DNA from 3 places in the Rhodococcus sp. NPDC059234 genome. Region 2 is predicted to be linked to each of the others. Evidence: riboswitches for the same ligand, from Rfam matches in the RefSeq annotation. Region 2 holds a riboswitch; each other region holds the start of a gene.

Region 1 (6,430 bases), on a different contig from region 2:
GGCGGCCAGCTGCAGCGCCAGTGCCTCGGCCTCCGCGCGTGCCGCACCGGTCGGCACCACGCGGTTGACCAGGCCCATCGCCAGCGCCTCCGCGGCGTCCACCGGCCGGCCCGTGAGTACCAGGTCCATCGCCCTGCTGCTGCCGATCAGCCGCGGCAGGCGGACCGTGCCGCCGTCGATCAGGGGCACCCCCCACCGACGGCAGAACACACCCAGCACCGCGTCCTCCTCGGCGACGCGCAGATCGCACCACACGGCCAGTTCGAGGCCGCCGGCCACCGCGTGCCCGGAGATCGCGGCGATCACCGGCTTGGACAGTCGCATCCGGGTGGGCCCCATCGGGCCGTCACCGTCCGGGTCGAGCCGGTTCGAGCGGTCGGTGCCGAGCCCCTTGAGGTCGGCTCCGGCGCAGAAGGTGCCGCCCTCGCCCCAGAGCACCGCGATCGCGGCATCGGGGTCCGCATCGAAGGCGGTGAAGGCCTCGGCGAGGGCCGCGGCGGTCGGGCCGTCCACGGCGTTGCGGACTTCGGGCCGGTGGAGAACGACGGTGGTCACGGGCCCGTTTCGTTCGGTGCGCACGCTCATGCGGCTGACGCTACCCCGAGGAAAATCGCTCAGGCCACCCACAGGATGGGGGCGCATACTGGAAGTTCAACACCAGCTGATCCGCATCAGCGCCCGATTTCCGTGGAGCACGATCATGGTCCCGAGCACGCAATGGAGCACCTGGGGGAGTGAGGTCGAGGTGCGCGTCACCGAATGGGCGGCGCTCACCGCTGCGGCGGAGATGGTGTCGGCCACCCTGTCTGACGTGCAGTCCGCGTGCGACCTCACGCGCGGGGACGCCGAGATCCACGCGGTCAATCTGGCACAGGGCACGCCGATCAGGGTCAGCCCGCGCCTGACCGAGCTGATCCGGTCGGCGCTGTGGGCGGCCAGGATGACCGCGGGCGCGGTGTCGCCGCTGTCGCTGGAGGCCGGCCTGGTCCCGACCTCCCACCCCACGCCGGAGTTCACGGACGTGCGACTGGACGGGGACACCGTGTTCGCGCCGTTCGGGGTGTTTCTCGACATCACCGGGACCGCCAAGGCGGGCACCGCGCACCGGGTGGCCCGGGTCGCCGCCGACAACCTCGAATGCGGCGTGATGGTCCGCGTCGACGACATCGTCGCGACCTCCGGGCACTGCCCGATCGGAGGCTGGCAGGTCGGGCTCGGCGGGTACCCGTACGGGGGCGGGGAACAGGTGGAGGTGGTGTCCGGCCGGACGATGGCATCGGCCCGCGCCACCGCGCCGACCGGGGACGCGGCGGACGGTGGGGTCGACACGGTGACCGTGATCGCCGAGGACGGACTGTGGGCCTACGCCGCCGCGACGGCCGCGCTCGCTCGCGGCGTCGCCGCGCTGCGGTGGCTCACCGAGAACGACCTGGCGGCCCGGGTCGCCTATCGCCGTGGGAGCGTGCGCACGACCGACGCGTGGCTGAATCTGTGCCCCCACGGGCACGTCGCGTGAGCGGTCTCAGACCGCCCGGCCGCGCCGGCTCCGGTACCAGCGCACCAGCGTGTCGGTCGACGAATCATCCTGTCGGGCAGGTGCTCTGGCATCGGTGAGCACCGGTTCGAGTTCGAGGGCCTGCACCTTGCCGAGTTCGACGCCCCACTGGTCGAAGGAGTCGATGCCGAACACCACGCCCTCGACGAAGACCTGATGCTCGTAGAGTGCGATCAGCTGGCCGAGCACCGACGGGGTGATCTTCGGCGCGAGGATGGTCGTCGACGGCCGGTTTCCGGGCATCACCTTGTGCGGCACCAGTTCCGGCTCGGTGCCCTCGGCCGCGATCTCCTCGGCGGTCTTGCCGAAGGCCAGCACCTTGGTCTGCGCGAACAGGTTGCTCATGAGGATGTCGTGCATGCTGCCGGTGCCGTCGACGGTCGGCAGGTCGTCGGTGGGCTCGGCGAATCCGATGAAGTCGGCCGGCGCCAGTCGGGTGCCCTGGTGCAGCAGTTGGTAGAAGGCGTGTTGGCCGTTGGTGCCGGGCTCGCCCCAGAAGATCTCGCCGGTCGGTGAGCTCACCGGGGATCCGTCGCATCGCACCGACTTGCCGTTCGACTCCATGGTCAGCTGCTGCAGGTACGCCGCGAACCGGCCGAGGTCGTTCGAATAGGGCAGCACCGCACGCGAATCCGCGTCGAAGAAGCTCGAGTACCAGACGCCGATCAGGCCGAGCAGGGCGGGCGCGTTGCGTTCGAGCGGCGTCTCGGCGAAGTGCCGGTCGATGGTGTGGAAACCGGCGAGGAACTCCGCGAACGCCTCCTTGCCGATCACCGCCATCACCGACAGTCCGATCGCGGAGTCCACCGAGTACCGCCCGCCGACCCAGTCCCAGAAGCCGAACATGTTGTCGGTGTCGATCCCGAAGTCGGCCACCCGCTGCGCGTGGGTGGACACGGCGACGAAGTGCTTGGCGACGGCGTCCTCGCCCAGCGCGGCGGTGAGCCAGCGCCGCGCTGCGGTCGCGTTGGTGAGTGTTTCGAGGGTCGAGAACGTCTTCGACGCGACGACGAAGAGGGTGGTCGCCGGGTCGAGCCCGGCCAGCTTGCTCACCAGGTCGGCCGGGTCGATGTTGGAGACGAACCGCGCCGCGATGCCGGCGTCTGCGTAGTGCCGCAGCGCCCGGTACGCCATCACCGGGCCGAGGTCGGATCCACCGATCCCGATGTTGACTACGGTGGCGATCCGTTCGCCGGTCGCTCCCCGCCAGTCGCCGGACCGGAGGCGGTCGGTGAACGCTCCCATCCGGGCGAGTACCTCGTGCACGTCGGCGACGACGTTCTGGCCGTCCACGGTCAGCGTGGCGTCCGCCGGCAGGCGCAACGCGGTGTGGAGCACGGCGCGGTCCTCGGAGGAGTTGATGTGCTCGCCCCGCATCATCGCGTCGCGGCGCTCCTCCACCCCCGCGGTGCGGGCCAGTTCGACCAGCAGTCGCAGCGTCTCGCGGTCGACCCGGTGCTTGCTGTAGTCGATGTACAGGTCACCCGCGGTGACGGTGAGTTCTCGTCCACGCTCCGGGTCTTCGGCGAAGAATTCACGAAGGTGCCGGTCGGCGACCTGATCGTGGTGCGCGCGCAACTTCTGCCAGGCCGATGTCGCGGAGATGTCGAGACTCATGCACTCGACATTAGTGGTCACGGATCGGGTGCGGGGGTCTACTTCCAGCCCTCGAGAACGCTGAATCGAACCAGGAAGCGTAACGGCTAGTCTGGTGGATGCAGTTGGTTCGCCGCGCCTGCCCGTGAGGAGTCCCGAAGGTCGGGCGCGGCGTCGAAGCTTCTCGGCGTGTCCGAGGGGCGAAGAGGGAACCCGGTGAGAATCCGGGACTGTCCCGCAGCGGTATGCAGGAACGACCGCCGTCATCAGCACTGGGCACCAGCCTGGGAAGCGACGGCCAGTAGGTCGGGTGAGAACCCGGTGCCCGTGAGTCCGAAGACCTGCCGCCTGCGCCGGGTACGCCGTGCCCGGCGGTTTGCCGCCTCGTGGACTGGGCGTGTGGGCCTGAGCGTGGCAGTGCGTGGCGTCCCTCGTGCGGGGGACCCGGGGCCTCGTCAGGTGTACCCGTCCTCCGGTGGCAGCCACACCTACGCACGCCATGGAGCACTTTCGTGACCACTGCAACACCTGATCCGCAGGCCATCCGATTCTCGTCGACGGTGCTGGGTTCGCCCCGCATCGGCCCGCGCCGCGAACTCAAACGTGCCGTCGAGGACTACTGGGCCGGGCGGGTCGACCGGGCCGGCCTCGAGGCGGTCGCGCGCGAGTTGCGCGCCCGGACCTGGGCGGAACTCCGCGACGCCGGTCTGGACTCGATCCCGGTCAACACCTTCTCGTTCTACGACCACGTCCTCGACACCGCGGTGATGCTCGGCGCGTTGCCGTCGCGGGTGCGCGACGCCGGTGACGAGCTCGAGCGGTACTTCGCCGCAGCCCGCGGAACCGGTGAGGTGCTACCGCTGGAGATGACCAAGTGGTTCGACACCAACTACCACTACCTCGTGCCGGAGATCGGACCCGACGTCGACTTCGCCCTCGACCCGTCGAAGGTGGTGGGCGAGCTGGAAGAGGCTCTCGCACTAGGGATCGCAGCGCGTCCGGTGGTTCTCGGCCCGATCACCTTCCTGCTGCTGTCCAAGCCTGTCGACGGGGCGGGTGTTCTGCTCGACCGCGTCGACGAGCTGGTCCCGCTCTATGCGGACCTGCTGCGCCGACTCGCCGAAACGGGCGCGACGTGGGTGCAGCTCGACGAGCCGGCGCTGGTCGCGGATCGGACGCCGGACGAGATCGAGATCGCGCGTCGGGTCTACGAGCAGTTGTCGGCGCTGTCCGGGCGCCCGGCGATCCTGGTCGCGTCGTACTTCGGCGATCTCGGCCCTGCGCTGCCGGCGCTGGCGAGCACCGGCATCGAGGCGCTCGCGGTGGATCTGGTGGCGGGATCGGCCGCCGACCTGCTGGCCGCCGCCCCAGCGCTGGCGGACAAGCTGGTGGTCGCCGGCGTGGTGGACGGACGCAACGTCTGGCGCGCCGACCTCGAGCGCGCGCTCGCCACGCTCGAGTCCCTGAACGGCGCCGCGGGCGCGGTGGCCGTGTCCACCTCCTGCTCGTTGTTGCATGTGCCGTACGACCTCGCGCCCGAGGAACGGCTGGACCCGGCGTTGCGGTCCTGGCTGGCGTTCGGGGCGGAGAAGGTCGGGGAGGTGGTCGCGCTGTCGGTGGCACTCACCGCGGGCCGGGCGCTCGTCGCCGACGCACTGGCGGCCTCGGCGTCGGCGGCCGCGGGCCGGCGGTGCGATCCGCGGCTGCACAACCGAGGCGTGCGGGACAGGCTCGCGGCGGTCGCCGCAGATCGCGGGCCCGCCGCGACCCGCCGTGGACTCCAGGAACAGCGACTCGAGCTGCCGCTGTTGCCGACCACGACCATCGGGTCGTACCCGCAGACCTCCCGGATCCGAGTTGCGCGTGCCGCACTGCGCTCCGGTGCGATCGATCACGAGGAGTACGTCGCGCGGATGCGCGCAGAGATCGCGGATGTGGTTGTCCTGCAGGAGAAGCTCGGTTTGGACGTGCTGGTGCACGGCGAGCCGGAACGCAACGACATGGTCCAGTACTTCGCCGAACAGCTCGACGGGTTCGCGGCGACCGAGTTCGGCTGGGTGCAGTCCTACGGTTCGCGGTGCGTGCGCCCGCCGATCCTGTTCGGCGACGTCTCCCGGCCCCGGCCGATGACGGTGGACTGGACCGTCTACGCGCAGTCCCTGACGGACAAGCCCGTCAAGGGAATGTTGACAGGGCCGGTGACGATCCTGGCGTGGTCGTTCGTCCGCGACGACATTCCGCTGGCCGAGACCGCCCGTCAGGTCGGGCTCGCGATCCGGGACGAGGCTGTCGACCTGGAGGCCGCCGGGGCGGCGATCGTGCAGATCGACGAGCCTGCGCTGCGGGAGCTGCTGCCCCTGCGCGCCGCCGACCAGCGTGTCTATCTCGACTGGTCGGTCGCGGCGTTCCGCCTCGCCAGTTCCGGCGTCGCGGATTCCACGCAGGTGCACACCCACCTGTGCTACTCCGAATTCGGCGAGATCATCGACGCGATCGTCGGCCTGGACGCCGACGTCACGTCGATCGAGGCAGCGCGCTCACACATGGAGGTTCTCGACGACCTCGACGCCGTCGGTTTCGACCTCGGCATCGGTCCCGGCGTCTACGACATCCACTCTCCGCGGGTGCCCGCGATCGAGGAGATCGCCGAGTCCCTGCGCGAGGCGCTGAAGGCCGTTCCGGCGCAGCGGCTCTGGGTGAACCCGGACTGCGGCCTCAAGACCCGTGGCATCGCCGAGGTCGAGTCCTCGCTGCGCAACCTCGTTGCGGCGGCGGAAGTGGTGCGGTCCGAACTGTAGTGGCGGCCGGCGCATCCGCCCTCGGCCGGTGTCGAGGGTGGATGCGTCGTACGGCGGCCGGGGATTGCGTCGCGGTTCACGTGAAACATCCAGCCACAGAGTCGGATCGGTGCTGTCGCGGCTCTGGCGCGGACGGGCCCTTGACCCGGCCGGCCGTCGCGGGTACGCATGAATGCGAGGCGTTTGTCGACCCCGCCGCCCGGCAGGTTCTGCGCATGCGACGAAGTCCGGTGGTGGAGTTCGCGCGTGGGCTCGTCGGACTCGGGGTGACTCTCATGGCTGATGTCGACGTCGACTACTGCGTCGTGGGCGCGGGTTTCGCGGGCCTGACCGCGGCGCTGCGGCTCACCCAGTCGGGCCATTCGGTGGCGCTGCTCGAGGCTCGTGACCGCCTCGGCGGGCGCACCTTCACGGAGGTGCGCGACGACGGGTCGTGGATCGACCGCGGCGGCGCCTGGATCGGCCCCGGCCAGGACCGGAT
Region 2 (6,430 bases):
GCGTGCGTGGGCGGCCTCGATCTTGTTGGGGAGGATGTCGACCATCCAGGATTCGAAGGTGTCTCGCCCGAGATCCTCGGCGAGGGCGGCGGTGATCTCGTCCTCGCGTTCGTCCAGCATTCGTTCGATGCCGCGCAGTTGGTCGATCCGCCACTGCGCGGGTCTGGTTCGTCCGCTCGCGTGGACCCGACGTAGCCCGGCGACGACGCCGGCTATTTCTCCTGTGGTATCCGAATCGATTGCGCCGGTGTCTACCTGGTCAGCGGTCATGGCTGCCTCAGCTCCATCGTGTGCGGCACGGCTGCGTCACACGACCGATACGCGGCTGGCTCGGCCGTGTGATCGGGTGCAGATTCACCCCCACATGCCTGCCGTCAACACTGGTCGCTCGTCGAGCGGTCGTCAAGGCCCCGTGTTCAGTCGCTGCGCGCGCGGTCCGCGTGGCCGAGGTCCCGACCCGGCACGACCGCGTCGCGCACCAGCTTCTTGAGCGTCACGATGTCGGGGAACCCGCTGTCCCGCTTCCGATCCCACACGAGTGTGTAGCCGGCGGTGACTTGGAAGATGCCACCGGTGCCCGGAACCAGTGCCACCTCGCCGAGTTCGGTGCCGAAGGTGCTCAGCAGCTCCTGCGCCATCCAGCCGGCGCGCAGCAGCCAGTTGCACTGCGTGCAGTAGGTGATCGTGACGCGGGGCGACGCGGGGGCGGTCATGGCTCCAGGATCGCAGACGTGCGACGAGCGCCGTGCCATTCGGTGACCGGTCGCCCCGCCACGAGGTGCTGATCGACGAGCCGCTCGACGCGGTCGGCGTGCAGCTGCGCGTACCAGGCGTTGTCGGGGTGGACCACCACGACCGGCGCCTGCGAGCAGGGGAACAGGCACCCGGTCTGGGTGACGAGGACGTCGTCGTCGCCGAGACCGCGCGCCTCGAGCGCCGCGTCCAGGGCCTGCGCGGTCTCCGGGCCGCCCCGGGCCGAACAGCGCGGGCCGCGGCACACCAGCACGTGCCGCCCGAAACCGGGGACCTCGTCCCAGGCGGGGGAGGTGAGCGGTGCGGTGGTGGTCCGGGCGGGGGTGGTGGGGCTCGACACCGCGGCGTCGAGCAGGTCGGCGTAGTTCGTTGTGTCGGAGAGCGGGTTCGCGATCCGGACGTCGGGAATCTGTTCCCCGGAGTGCTCGCGCAACCAGTGTCCGATGACGCGGCGGAACCACGAGTCGATCTTGCGGTCCAGCACCGTCTGGGCGCTCACCACGACCACCTCGGTGGCGCCGGCCGCGGCGGCCTCGTCGAGCACGCCGGTGACCGCGGGACCCGAACCCCCGAGCACCGCCGTCCGGAAGACGGTGTCCGGGTAGCGGTTCCGCAGTGCCGCGAGCGCCCCGACCACCTGGTCGCGCGGATCATCGCCGCGGTCGGTGGGGGCGGTGACGATCACCCAGCGTGCGGTCGTGCTCACGAGAGGTTCCTTTCGAGGCTTTCGTCGACGGTGCCGCACAGCACCACCATCGGTCGCCCGGTTCGGGGATGGGGTTGGACGAGGGCGTCGATCCCGTAGACGTCGGCGAGCAGGTCTGCGGTGAGCACGGACTCGGTCGGTCCCTCGGCGGCGACGCGTCCGCCGCGCAGGACCACCAGGTGATCGCAATACATCGCGGCGAGGTTGAGGTCGTGCATCGCCGCCACCGTCGTCAGGCCGCGGACCCGGATCAGGTCGAGCAGTTCGACGGACGCCGACACGTCCAGGTGGTTGGTGGGCTCGTCGAGCAGCAGCACGCACGGTTTCTGCGCGAAGGCGCGTGCGAGCTGCGTCTTCTGCTTCTCCCCGCCGGACAGGCTCTGCCACAACCGGTGTCGTAGTTCGGGAATCCCCGCCATCGCGAGGCTCTCGGAGACCGCGCTCGCCGCGCCGACGGCGGCCGGCCGGGCCCAGCCGCCTCGACGCGGGATCACGCCGAGCTCGACGACCTGCTCGACCGTCAGATCCAGTTCGGTCGCCGAATGTTGTTCCACCAGTGCGACGGTCCGCGCGAAGTCGCGTCGGTGCATCTCGGTCGCCGGTCTGTCGTCGATCACGACGCGGCCGCTGTCGGGGCGCACGAGCCGGGCGATCGCCGAGAGCAACGACGTCTTGCCGGAGCCGTTCGGGCCGATCAACCCGGTGACGCGTCCGGCCGGCGCCACGCACGTCACGGCGTCGAGGATCGTCGCGCCGCCCTGCGACCAGGTCACCGCCTCGACCCGGATCTCCGGCGAGTGATGGCTCACGTCCGGGCCCCCCGTCTGCGGAGCAGCCACACGAACGCAGGAACCCCCACGACGGCGGTGACGATGCTGATCGGTAGTTCGCGCCCCGGCAGCACACTGCGCGCGACGACGTCGGCCCACACCAGCAGCAGCGCGCCCAGCAGGGCCACGACGGGGAGCAGGCGCGCGTGCAGCGGTCCGACCAGCATCCGGGCCGCGTGCGGCACCACGAGTCCGACGAACCCGATCACCCCGGCCTGCGCGACCAGCGCCGCCGTGCACAGCGACGCCGCCGCGTACAGCACCCACCGGGAGCGTTCGACGTGGGTGCCCAGGCTCGCGGCGGCACGTTCCCCGAAGGCGAACGAGTCCAGCACCCGGCTGTGGGCGAGCACGATCGCGGTGGTCACAGTGAGGACGATCAGGATGCCGACCAGCCCCGACCAGCGCACTCCGGCGACCGAGCCGAGCGTCCACGTCAGGACGCGGTGCGCGGCGTCCCGGTCGCCGAGCAGCACGAGCGCCGACGTGAGGGCAGCGGTGAACTGACCCACCGCGATCCCGGCGAGAACCAGTCGCCCGGGTAGCAGCGCGCCGGACCGCGACGTCGCGATCACGAACACCAGCAGCAGGCTGCCGAGGGCGCCGAGGAAGGCGGCGGAGGCGACCGCGCCGAAACCGAAGGCGCCCAACGTACTCACCCCGGTGGTGAGTGCAATGACCGCGCCCAGCGACGCGCCCCCGGACATGCCGAGCAGGTACGGGTCGGCCAGCGGGTTGCCGGTGAGCGACTGCAACACCGCCCCACACAGGGCCAGGCCCGCGCCGATCGCCGCGGCCGCCAGCACCCGTGGCATCCGGAGGTCGACGACGATGTGCGTGGTCAGCAGGTCGGTTCCCGTCCCGATGCCGAGGCGTCCGGCGATCGCTTCGACCACCGTGCCGATCGACAGGTCGGCCGCACCGATCACGACCCCGGCCGCGCAGCTGACGACGAGCAGCACGGACAGGAGCGCCGTCCATCCGGTGGCCGTCGTCGCGGCAACCCGGGCGGGCACCCGGGTCCGCACGCTCATGCGTGGCCGCCGCCCACTTGCTCGGCGACCAGTGCCGCGCCCTCGATCAGCCGCGGTCCGGGCGTGCTCGCCGAGAACGGCACCACGACGAAGGCGTTGTCACGCACGGCCTTCAGGTCTCGCAACGCGGGATCGTTGCGGAGGTAGTTCTTCTTCTCCTCGGCGGTGTCCCACGAGGCGTCCGCGAGCACGATGACGTCCGGGTTCGCGGCCAGTACCGTCTCCCAGCTGCCGTCGGCCCAGGCCGCGTCGGTCGCGGCGAAGACGTTCGTGCCGCCGACCGCGTCGATGATCAGCTGCGGGCCGCCGGCCTTGCCTCCGACGTAGGGCGTGGTGGTGTTGCTGTCGTACCAGAGGATCGTCTTGCCCCGTGCCGGTGCGTGCGACTCGACGCCCGCGAGCGTCTCGCGCATCCGGGCGACCACCGCGTCGGCCTCGCCCTCGCGGCCGAACAGGGTGCCGTAGTCGGTGATCTCCGTCGCGATCGAATCCCAGGTGACCGGGGGCCGCTTCGACTTGTCCTTGCAACCGAACGGCGAGACGTAGGTGGCGATGCCGAGCTCGTCGAACGACTCCTGCGAGCCGACGGCCTTGTCGTCGAACGCGCTCGAGTACGACGCCGTCACCAGGTCGGGCTTCGCCTCGAGCAGCGCCTCCCGGCTCGGGTAGTCCTTCTTGTCGAGCACCGGGACCTGCGCGTAGGCGGCCTGCCACTGCGGCGCGACGGCGTCGTCGAGGTAGGCGGTACCGGCCATCCGGCCCTGCGCGCCGATCGAGAGCGCGGTCTCGGTGGCGCCCTGGTTGAGGGTGACGGCGCGGTCGGCAGGCCCGTGCAGGGTGACCGCGCGCCCGCAGTTCTGCAGCGACACCGTCGCGGCTGCATCGGTGTCGGAGGGGCTGGTGGACGCGCCGCACGCGGCCACCGCGAACGCCGTGACGGTCGACGCCGCTACCGCGCCGAGGACTCGGGGGGAGAAAAGGGTACGCAAAGCGACCCGCCTTCCATGACTCGTGGAAAACGTGCAGGTATGCGTCACGGCCGGTCTCCTGGCTCGGCAGGGTCAGCCGCCGACCACGCCTTCCCGGACTCGAACGTCCAGTGGCTGGGGCCGAACCCCGGGTAGTCGACGTACCTGCTCACAGTGGCGAGTACCGCGCCGGTTTCGCACCGGACTTCCCGAACACCGCGACAACGGTTGCAGGATAGACCAACGCCTGCGGTGGGCGGTCGCCCACGAGTGCCCGGGGGAGTGACCCGATAGGGTTGGCCGCGTGCGCCCCTCACTCTCCGACTACGCCCACCTGGCCGGCGGCAAGGTCCGTGACCTCTACACGGTCGACGACGAGCACCTGCTGCTCGTCGCCAGCGACCGGATCTCCGCCTACGACCACATCCTCAGCACGCCGATCCCCGACAAGGGACGCGTGCTCACCGCGATGAGCGTCTTCTTCTTCGAGGAACTCGGCGGGCACAACCACCTCGCGGGCGCGCCCGACGACGAGCGCATCCCCGAGGAGGTGCTCGGCCGCGCGCTGGTGGTCAAGAAGCTCGACATGGTGCCCGTCGAGTGCGTGGCCCGCGGCTACCTCACCGGGTCGGGACTGTCGGACTACCAGCGCACCGGCGCGGTGTGCGGCGTCGAGCTGCCCGCCGGGCTGGTCGAGGCCAGCAAGCTGCCGGACCCGATCTTCACCCCCGCGACCAAGGCCGCGCTGGGCGACCACGACGAGAACGTGGACTTCGCGACGGTCGTGGACCAGCTCGGCACGGACCTGGCGGTCAAGCTGCGCGAGGACACTCTCGACATCTACTTCCGGGCCGCCAGCTTCGCCGCGGACCGGGGAATCATCCTGGCCGACACCAAGTTCGAGTTCGGCCTCGACGCCCAGGGCAACCTGGTGCTCGCTGACGAGGTGCTCACCCCCGACTCGTCTCGGTACTGGCCCGCCGACGGCTACGAGCCGGGCCGGGTGCAGCCGAGCTTCGACAAGCAGTTCGTCCGGAACTGGCTGACCGGGCCCGAGTCGGGCTGGGACCGGGCCTCGGACACGCCGCCGCCGCCGCTGCCGCCGGAGATCGTCGAGGCGACCCGCAGCAGGTACATCGAGGCCTACGAGCGGATCTCCGGGTTGTCCTTCGCCGACTGGGTGTAGCCGCCACGCGGGGCCGGGGTGCGCATAGGGTGGCGGCATGAGTTCGCCTGTCACCCCGGTCCCCGCCACGGCGGTCGCGCCGGTCGCGAAGAAGGTCCCGCACGAGCGCACCCACCACGGCGACACCTTCGTCGACAACTACGAGTGGTTGCGGGTCAAGGACGACCCGGAGGTGGTCGCCCACCTGGAGGCGGAGAACGCGTACACCGAGGCGCGGACCGCGCACCTCGCGTCGCTGCGGGAGTCGATCTTCCAGGAGATCAAGTCGCGCACCCAGGAGACCGACCTGTCGGTGCCGTCCCGGATGGGACGGTGGTGGTACTACTCGCGCAGCTACGAGGGCAAGCAGTACGGCGTGCAGTGCCGCTGCCCGATCGCGGGCCAGGACGACTGGACCCCGCCCGAGCTGTCCGCCGACACAGAGATCGCGGGCGAGCAGGTGCTGCTCGACGCCAACGAGCTCGCGCAGGGGCACGACTTCTTCTCGCTCGGCGCGTTCTCCGTCACCCTCGACGGCACCCTGCTCGCCTACTCCGTCGACACCGCGGGCGACGAGCGGTACACCCTGCGGTTCAAGGACCTGGTCACCGGCGACGAGCTGCCCGACGTGATCCCCGGCACCGCCCCGGGCGCGACCTGGTCGGTGGACAACCAGCACGTCTTCTACATGACCGTGGACGAGGCCTGGCGCCCCGACACGGTGTGGCGGCACCGGCTCGGTACCGCGCAGACCGACGACGTGTTGGTCTTCCACGAGCCGGACGAGCGGTTCTGGGTGGGCTTCGGATCCACCCGCAGCGAGAAGTACCTGATGATCTGGATCGGATCGAAGATCACCTCCGAGATCCTGTGCCTCGAGTCGGACGACCCCGAGGGCGAGTTCCGAGTGGTGCTGCCGCGGGTGGACGGCGTCGAGTACAGCGTCGAGCACGCGGTCGTCGCGGGCGAGGACC
Region 3 (6,430 bases), on a different contig from region 2:
CCACCGGGCCGCCCGGGACCGGCTCGCCCACCTCGGCACTCGGGTCCCAGGCGGGCGCGGTCACCGCCGAGCGGGCCAGCGAGCGCACCGCACCCAGGTCGACGTGGGTGGCGATCAGCTCGGTCATCGAGTCCACCGCGGCGGTCGCCGCGCCGCCGTGTTCGACGGCGGTGATCAGGCCGAGATGCCGCGACGGGACGGCCAGTTCCGCGAGCCGCGGGACCACACCGAGCACCGGGACGCCGACCCGGTCGCAGGCCTGGCGCAGCACCTGCTCGTGCCGGGCGCTGCCGACCCGGTTGAGGATCACCCCGCCGATGCGGACACCGGAGTCGAAGGTGGCGAATCCGTGCAGGACCGCGGCGAGGGACTGGCTGTGGCCCCGGGCGTCGACGACGAGCACCACCGGGGCCCCGAGCAGGCCCGCGACCTGGGCGGTGGAGCCCTCCGCGGCGCCCTCGGGCGCGGGGTCCGCGATCTTGCCGTCGAACAGGCCCATCACGCCCTCGACGACGGCGATGTCGCAGCCGGCGGAGCCGTGTCGGAACAGTGGCCCGATCCGGTCGGCGCCGACCAGGACGGGGTCGAGGTTGCGGCCGACGCGGCCGGCGGCGAGGCCGTGGTAGCCGGGGTCGATGTAGTCCGGCCCGACCTTGAACGGCGCCACGCGGTCACCCGCCGCCCTCAGCGCGCCGATGAGACCCGTTGCGACCGTGGTCTTTCCGCTACCCGAGGCGGGCGCCGCGATGACTACGGCGGGAACCGACCCCCCTGTCACATTCCTCGTCGCTCCGCTCGGCTCCATCACCACTCGATGCCCCGCTGCCCCTTGCGTCCGGCGTCCATCGGGTGCTTGACCTTGGTCATCTCGGTGACGAGGTCGGCGGCCTCGATCAGGGCCTGCGGGGCGTCGCGACCGGTGATCACCACGTGCTGGTTGCCGGGCCGCTCGCGCAGGGTCTGCACCACCTCGTCGACGTCGACCCAGCCCCACTTGAGCGGGTAGGTGAACTCGTCGAGCACGTAGAACTTGTGTTCCTCGTTGGCGATTCGGCGGGCCACCTCGCGCCACCCGTCCAGGGCGACCCGCGCGTGATCCTCGTCCTCGCCCTTCTTGCGGGTCCAGGACCAGCCCTCGCCCATCTTGTGCCACTGCACGGGTCCGCCGACTCCGGTCGACTCGTGCAGCTCACCGAGCGCGCGGAACGCCGACTCCTCGCCGACCTTCCACTTGGCGGACTTGACGAACTGGAACACCCCGATGTCGAAGCCCTGGTTCCAGGCGCGCAACGCCATTCCGAACGCGGCCGTCGACTTCCCCTTTCCGGCGCCGGTGTGCACGGCGAGGACCGGGGCGTTGCGACGCTGACGGGTGGTCAACCCGTCGTCGGGGACGGACTCGGGAAGCGGAACTCCCTTGGGCACAGTGCAACTCCTTCTCTGGCGCGTTGACGATCTAGGCCGCGAATGCCGCGGCGCCTGCCCGGACCACACCCGCGACCCGCTCCGCGGACAGCTCGTCGATCCGGACGTACGCGCCGCGCATCGCGCTGGCGAGCTCGCGGGCCAGGCCGAGCCGGACCATGCCGGACTCGCAGTCGACGACCACCGACGCCACGGACGCGTCGGCGAGCAGGCCGGCGGCGACCCGGGCGCGGTGCACCGGATCGGTTCCGCCGGTGGCCCGTCCGTCGGTCAGCGCGACGACCATCGCGCGGCGCTGCGGGTCCCGGACCTTCTCGCGGAGCACCACCCGACGGGCCTCGAGGAAGCCCTGCGCGAGCGGGGTCCTGCCGCCGGTGCGCAGCGACCGCAGTCGGCGCACCGCCACGTCCACCGACGAGGTCGGCGGCAGCACCAGTTCCGCCGCGGTCCCCCGCACGGTGATCACGGCGACCTTGTCCCGGCGCTGGTAAGCGTCGCGCAGCAGCGAGATCACCGCGCCGGTGACGGCGGAGAGCCGGTCACGCGCCGCCATCGAACCCGACGCGTCGACCACGAACACCACCAGGTTGCCCTCCCGGCCCTCACGCAGCGCACCACGAATGTCTGTGGGCGCCAACACCATCGGCCCTTCGGTGCGCCCCCGCGCGACCTGGTGTTCGGCGGCGGCGAAGAGCGTGCCGACCAGGTGCAGGCCGCGACCGGGCTCCACCGTCGAGCGCACCACGCGGCCCTGCTGCGAGCGGGACCGCGACCGGCGACCGGGCGCGCCCTCCCCGACACCGGGAATCGTCAGCAGTCGGGTCTTGAACTGTGCCGACGGCGCGGCGGCCGGCCGGTCGGGCGCACGCCCGGGCGCGGGCGCTTCTCGCTCCTCCGGCGACCCTTCCGGGTCGGCGGGCCCAGCGGAGGGCTCACCGGCGTCGCCCCCGTCGGGTTCCGGGGCGCCACCGCCGTCGGGTCCGTCCGGATCGGGGTCCGGTTCCGGGTCGCGTTCGGCCTGCTCTGCGGCGTCGCGCATCGCGTCGTCGAGCTGCTGCGGGTCCAGGCCCGGCTCGTCGAACGGGTCACGGCGACGCCGGTGCGGCAGGGTCAGCTCGGCGGCCACCCGGACGTCCTCCTCGGTGACGGCCGTCGCGCCCCGCCACGCGGCGTGCGCGGTGGCGGTGCGGGCGAGCACCAGGTCGGCCCGCATGCCGTCGACGTCGAAGGAGGCGCACAGGGCCGCGATCCGGCGCAGTTCGGTGTCGCTGAGCTCGATGCCGGCGAGGGCCCGGCGCGCGGCCGCGATCCGCTGGGCCAGGGCGAGGTCCTGATCGGCGTACCGGGCGGCGAAGGCGGCGGGGTCGGACTCGAAGTCGAGCCGGCGGCGCACCACCTGCATGCGGGTGTCCACCTCGCGCGAGGCGGCGACGTCGACGGCCAGCCCGAACCGGTCGAGCAGCTGCGGGCGCAGTTCACCCTCCTCGGGGTTCATGGTCCCGACCAGCACGAACCGGGCCGGGTGCGAGTGCGAGACGCCGTCGCGCTCGATGTGCACGCGACCCATCGCGGCGGCGTCGAGCAGCACGTCGACCAGGTGGTCGTGCAGCAGGTTCACCTCGTCGACGTAGAGCACGCCCTCGTGCGCGGCGGCCAGCAGTCCCGGCTGGAACGCCCGCTCGCCGTCGCGCAGGACCTTCTCCAGGTCCAGCGACCCGACCACGCGGTCCTCGGTGGCGCCGACCGGCAGTTCGACCAGCCGCGCGGGCCGTGCCCCGTCGTCGCCGGACACCGGCGGCAGCAGCGCGGCGAGGCCGCGGACCACGGTGGACTTGGCGGTGCCCTTCTCGCCGCGCACCAGCACCCCACCGATGCCGGGATGGACCGCACACAGCGTCAGCGCGAGCCGCAGCTGGTCCTGGCCGACGATCGCGCTGAACGGGAATCCCGGTTCCGGACCGGTCTGCGTCATCGAACTCAGCTGTGCCACGGTGCAATTCCCTTCACTCCCCGGTGTCCGCGCCGAGGGTCGGAGTCGATCCTCTACCGCGGCGATCTGACTCCGGCTCCCGACCGGGTCGGGTGACCGTCACAGTGGCGGGACCGTGCCTGACTTGCACAGGACTTCCCCGCGGCAGGGACATTGTTCGAGGTGACTCTATCGGGCGCAACGACGGCCGCCGCCACCGCGCCCGGTGGGCGCGATGACGGCGGCGGTTCGGTACCTGTGCTGGGTCAGACGGCGGCCGCGGTGGCGACCGCGTCCGCGGATTCGAGCTGCAGCACCCGGTTGGACCAGTCCCACACCTCGCGGAAGAGGGACTCGTTGTCGGAGAGCTTGACCCCGAGGGAGGGCACCATCTGCTTGAGCTGCGGCTCCCAGGCCTTGTACTGCTCGCCGAAGCAACGCTGCATCACGTCGAGCATTGCCGGGACCGCGGTCGAGGCGCCCGGCGAGGCGCCGAGCAGGCCGGCGATGCTGCCGTCCGCGGCGCTGACCACCGCGGTGCCGAACTCGAGGACACCGCCCTTGCCCTTGGCCCGGCGGATCACCTGGACGCGCTGCCCGGCCGTGATGAGCTCCCAGTCCTTGCCGAGCGCCTGCGGGACGAACTCGCGCAGGGTCTCGATGCGGCCGGCCTCCGACTTCGTCAGCTCACTGACCAGGTACTTCACCAGGCCGAGCTCGGAGACACCGACGCCGAGCATGGACAGCAAGTTGTTCGGCTTGACCGAACCGGGCAGGTCGGTGACCCGACCCTCCTTGAGGAACTTCGGCGACCAGCCGGCGTAGGGGCCGAACAGAAGTCCGGGCTTGCCGCCGATGACGCGGGTGTCCAGGTGCGGCACCGACATCGGCGGGGCACCGACGGCCGCCTTGCCGTACACCTTCGCGCGGTGCTGGGCGATCAGTTCGGGGTTGGTGCAGCGCAGGAACGCGCCGCTGACCGGGAACCCGCCGAAGCCCTTGGCCTCGGCGATGCCGGACTTCTGCAGCAGGTGCAGCGCGCCGCCGCCGGCGCCGACGAACACGAACTTCGCGTTGACCTTCCGGCGGGCGCCGGTGCGACGGTTGTGGACCTTGACGTCCCAGGTGCCGTCGGACTGCTTCGAGATGTCGGTGACCTCGTGGCCGAAATACACGAGACCGCCGGAGGCGCCGACGTGGCCGAGCAGCTGCTTGGTGAGCGCGCCGAAGTCGACGTCGGTGCCGCCGTCGGTCCAGTTCAGTGCGACGGGGTCGGAGAAGTCGCGCCCCTTGGCCATCAGCGGCAGGCGGCGGGCGAACTCCTCCGGGCGCTCGGTGTACTCCATGCCGGCGAACAGCGGGTGGCCGGCGAGGGCGTCGTAACGCGCCCGCAGGTACTTCACGTTGTCCGCGCCGTGCACGAAGCTCACGTGCGGGATCGGGTTGATGAACTCGCGGGGCTCGGTGAGGATGCCCTTCTCGACCGCGTGCGCCCAGAACTGCCGCGAGACCTGGAACTGCTCGTTGACGTTGATCGCTTTGGCGATGTCGACGGAGCCGTCGGAGTTCTCCGGGGTGTAGTTGAGCTCGCACAGTGCCGAGTGCCCGGTGCCCGCGTTGTTCCACGGGTCGCTGCTCTCCGCGGCGGCGGCGTCGAGCCGCTCGAACACGCTGATCGACCAGTCCGGCTGCAGCTCACGAAGGAGAGCACCGAGGGTGGCGCTCATGATGCCCGCACCGACGAGCACGACATCGGTCTTGGCCTGTACCGCGTTGTTGTCTGACACTGGAGAATCGACTTCCTTGTCCATTGGCAGTGGGCAGTCACACCGACTGCAGCCGACAGGTTACCCGGGCGTATATGGGCCGTTAACCTCACCCAATTGTGCCCCCCTGCGGGGAGGTTTCCCGCACATTACTGTTGTGATCTGTGACTACATGGGCACCGGACCTTCTTGGTGACGGATATGAGCAGCTGACGATCCCGCTCGGGACGGATCCGGACGGCGAGGGCGACGTCCTGGCTACCCTGGTCCGATACCGCCCGGAGCACGCCCCCGGCACCCGTCGCGCCGTGCTCTACGTGCACGGATTCACCGACTACTTCTTCCAGAAGCATCTCGCGGAGCACTTCCACGAGCAGGGCTACGCGTTCTACGCGCTGGACCTGCGCAAGTGCGGCCGGTCCCTGCGGGCCGGCCAGACGCCGCATTTCGTGACCGATCTCTCTTTCTACGACGCGGAGCTCGATCGCGCCCTGACCATCGTCCGCGAGGACGTCGGCGGCGGGCCGAGTGGAGCCGGCGGAACGAGCTGGGGCCCGGGCGAGGGTTCCGTGCTGCTGACCGCGCACTCCACCGGCGGGCTGATCCTGCCGCTGTGGCTCGACCGCCTGAACGCGCGGCCCGGCGGCAGTGCCGGCGCGGGCGTGCGAGGCCTGATCCTCAACAGCCCGTGGTTCGACCTGCAGGGCCCGTCGTACCTGCGCAGTGTCGGCACGGTGGCGGTCGACGCGGTCGGCCGGGTGAAGGAAAAGCTGGTCATCAAGCAGCCGCCCGCCGACGTGTACGGCCGGACCCTGCACCGCGACCACGGCGGCGAGTGGGACTACGACCTCGATTGGAAGCCGCTCACCGGCTTCCCCGTCACCTTCGGGTGGATGCGAGCGATCCGGCGCGGTCACGCCCGCCTGCACCGCGGCCTCGACATCGGCGTGCCGTCCCTGATCCTGCGGTCCAAGACGACGCACTACTCCATGCGACACACCGAGAAGTCCGAGGTGGCGGACCTCATCCTCGACGTCACACAGATCGCGAAGTGGTCGGGCTGCCTCGGCGACCGCACCACGATCGTGCCGATCGAGGGAGCCCGGCACGACGTGTTCCTGTCTCGCGAGGTTCCGCGCAAGCAGGCCTTCGACGAGGTGGACCAGTGGCTGGGCTGGTTGAACGGTCACAGCGCGTGAATCACTTCGACCTCGCGATCATCGGATCCGGTTCCGGCAACACGATTCTCGACGACCGGTTCGCCGACATG

What was found. Region 2 has a riboswitch for cobalamin ahead of ACFXGJ_RS13410 (ABC transporter substrate-binding protein). Riboswitches for the same ligand answer to the same signal wherever they lie in the genome.
Region 1: linked by a shared signal. The riboswitch ahead of metE (5-methyltetrahydropteroyltriglutamate--homocysteine S-methyltransferase) and the one ahead of ACFXGJ_RS13410 (ABC transporter substrate-binding protein) in region 2 are both predicted to bind cobalamin.
Region 3: linked by a shared signal. The riboswitch ahead of ACFXGJ_RS12310 (magnesium chelatase subunit D family protein) and the one ahead of ACFXGJ_RS13410 (ABC transporter substrate-binding protein) in region 2 are both predicted to bind cobalamin.

What each region holds. Positions count from the first base shown of each region.
Region 1 is NZ_JBHZAH010000135.1:793-7,222, forward strand. Features, by position in the region: gene ACFXGJ_RS21435 (crotonase/enoyl-CoA hydratase family protein) at 1-585, opposite strand, end outside; gene ACFXGJ_RS21440 (FAD:protein FMN transferase) at 701-1,516, shown strand; gene pgi (glucose-6-phosphate isomerase) at 1,523-3,172, opposite strand; cobalamin riboswitch at 3,323-3,515, shown strand; gene metE (5-methyltetrahydropteroyltriglutamate--homocysteine S-methyltransferase) at 3,664-5,949, shown strand; gene ACFXGJ_RS21455 (flavin monoamine oxidase family protein) at 6,225-6,430, shown strand, end outside.
Region 2 is NZ_JBHZAH010000054.1:9,249-15,678, reverse strand. Features, by position in the region: gene ACFXGJ_RS13435 (aldehyde dehydrogenase family protein) at 1-270, opposite strand, end outside; gene ACFXGJ_RS13430 (SelT/SelW/SelH family protein) at 417-713, opposite strand; gene ACFXGJ_RS13425 (NAD(P)H-dependent oxidoreductase subunit E) at 710-1,459, opposite strand; gene ACFXGJ_RS13420 (ABC transporter ATP-binding protein) at 1,456-2,268, opposite strand; gene ACFXGJ_RS13415 (FecCD family ABC transporter permease) at 2,265-3,323, opposite strand; gene ACFXGJ_RS13410 (ABC transporter substrate-binding protein) at 3,320-4,312, opposite strand; cobalamin riboswitch at 4,343-4,527, opposite strand; gene ACFXGJ_RS13405 (phosphoribosylaminoimidazolesuccinocarboxamide synthase) at 4,596-5,477, shown strand; gene ACFXGJ_RS13400 (S9 family peptidase) at 5,515-6,430, shown strand, end outside.
Region 3 is NZ_JBHZAH010000047.1:1,383-7,812, reverse strand. Features, by position in the region: gene ACFXGJ_RS12320 (cobyrinate a,c-diamide synthase) at 1-778, opposite strand, end outside; gene cobO (cob(I)yrinic acid a,c-diamide adenosyltransferase) at 805-1,425, opposite strand; gene ACFXGJ_RS12310 (magnesium chelatase subunit D family protein) at 1,457-3,397, opposite strand; adenosylcobalamin (AdoCbl) riboswitch at 3,424-3,578, opposite strand; gene mqo (malate dehydrogenase (quinone)) at 3,661-5,205, opposite strand; gene ACFXGJ_RS12300 (alpha/beta hydrolase) at 5,325-6,359, shown strand; gene mtr (mycothione reductase) at 6,356-6,430, shown strand, end outside.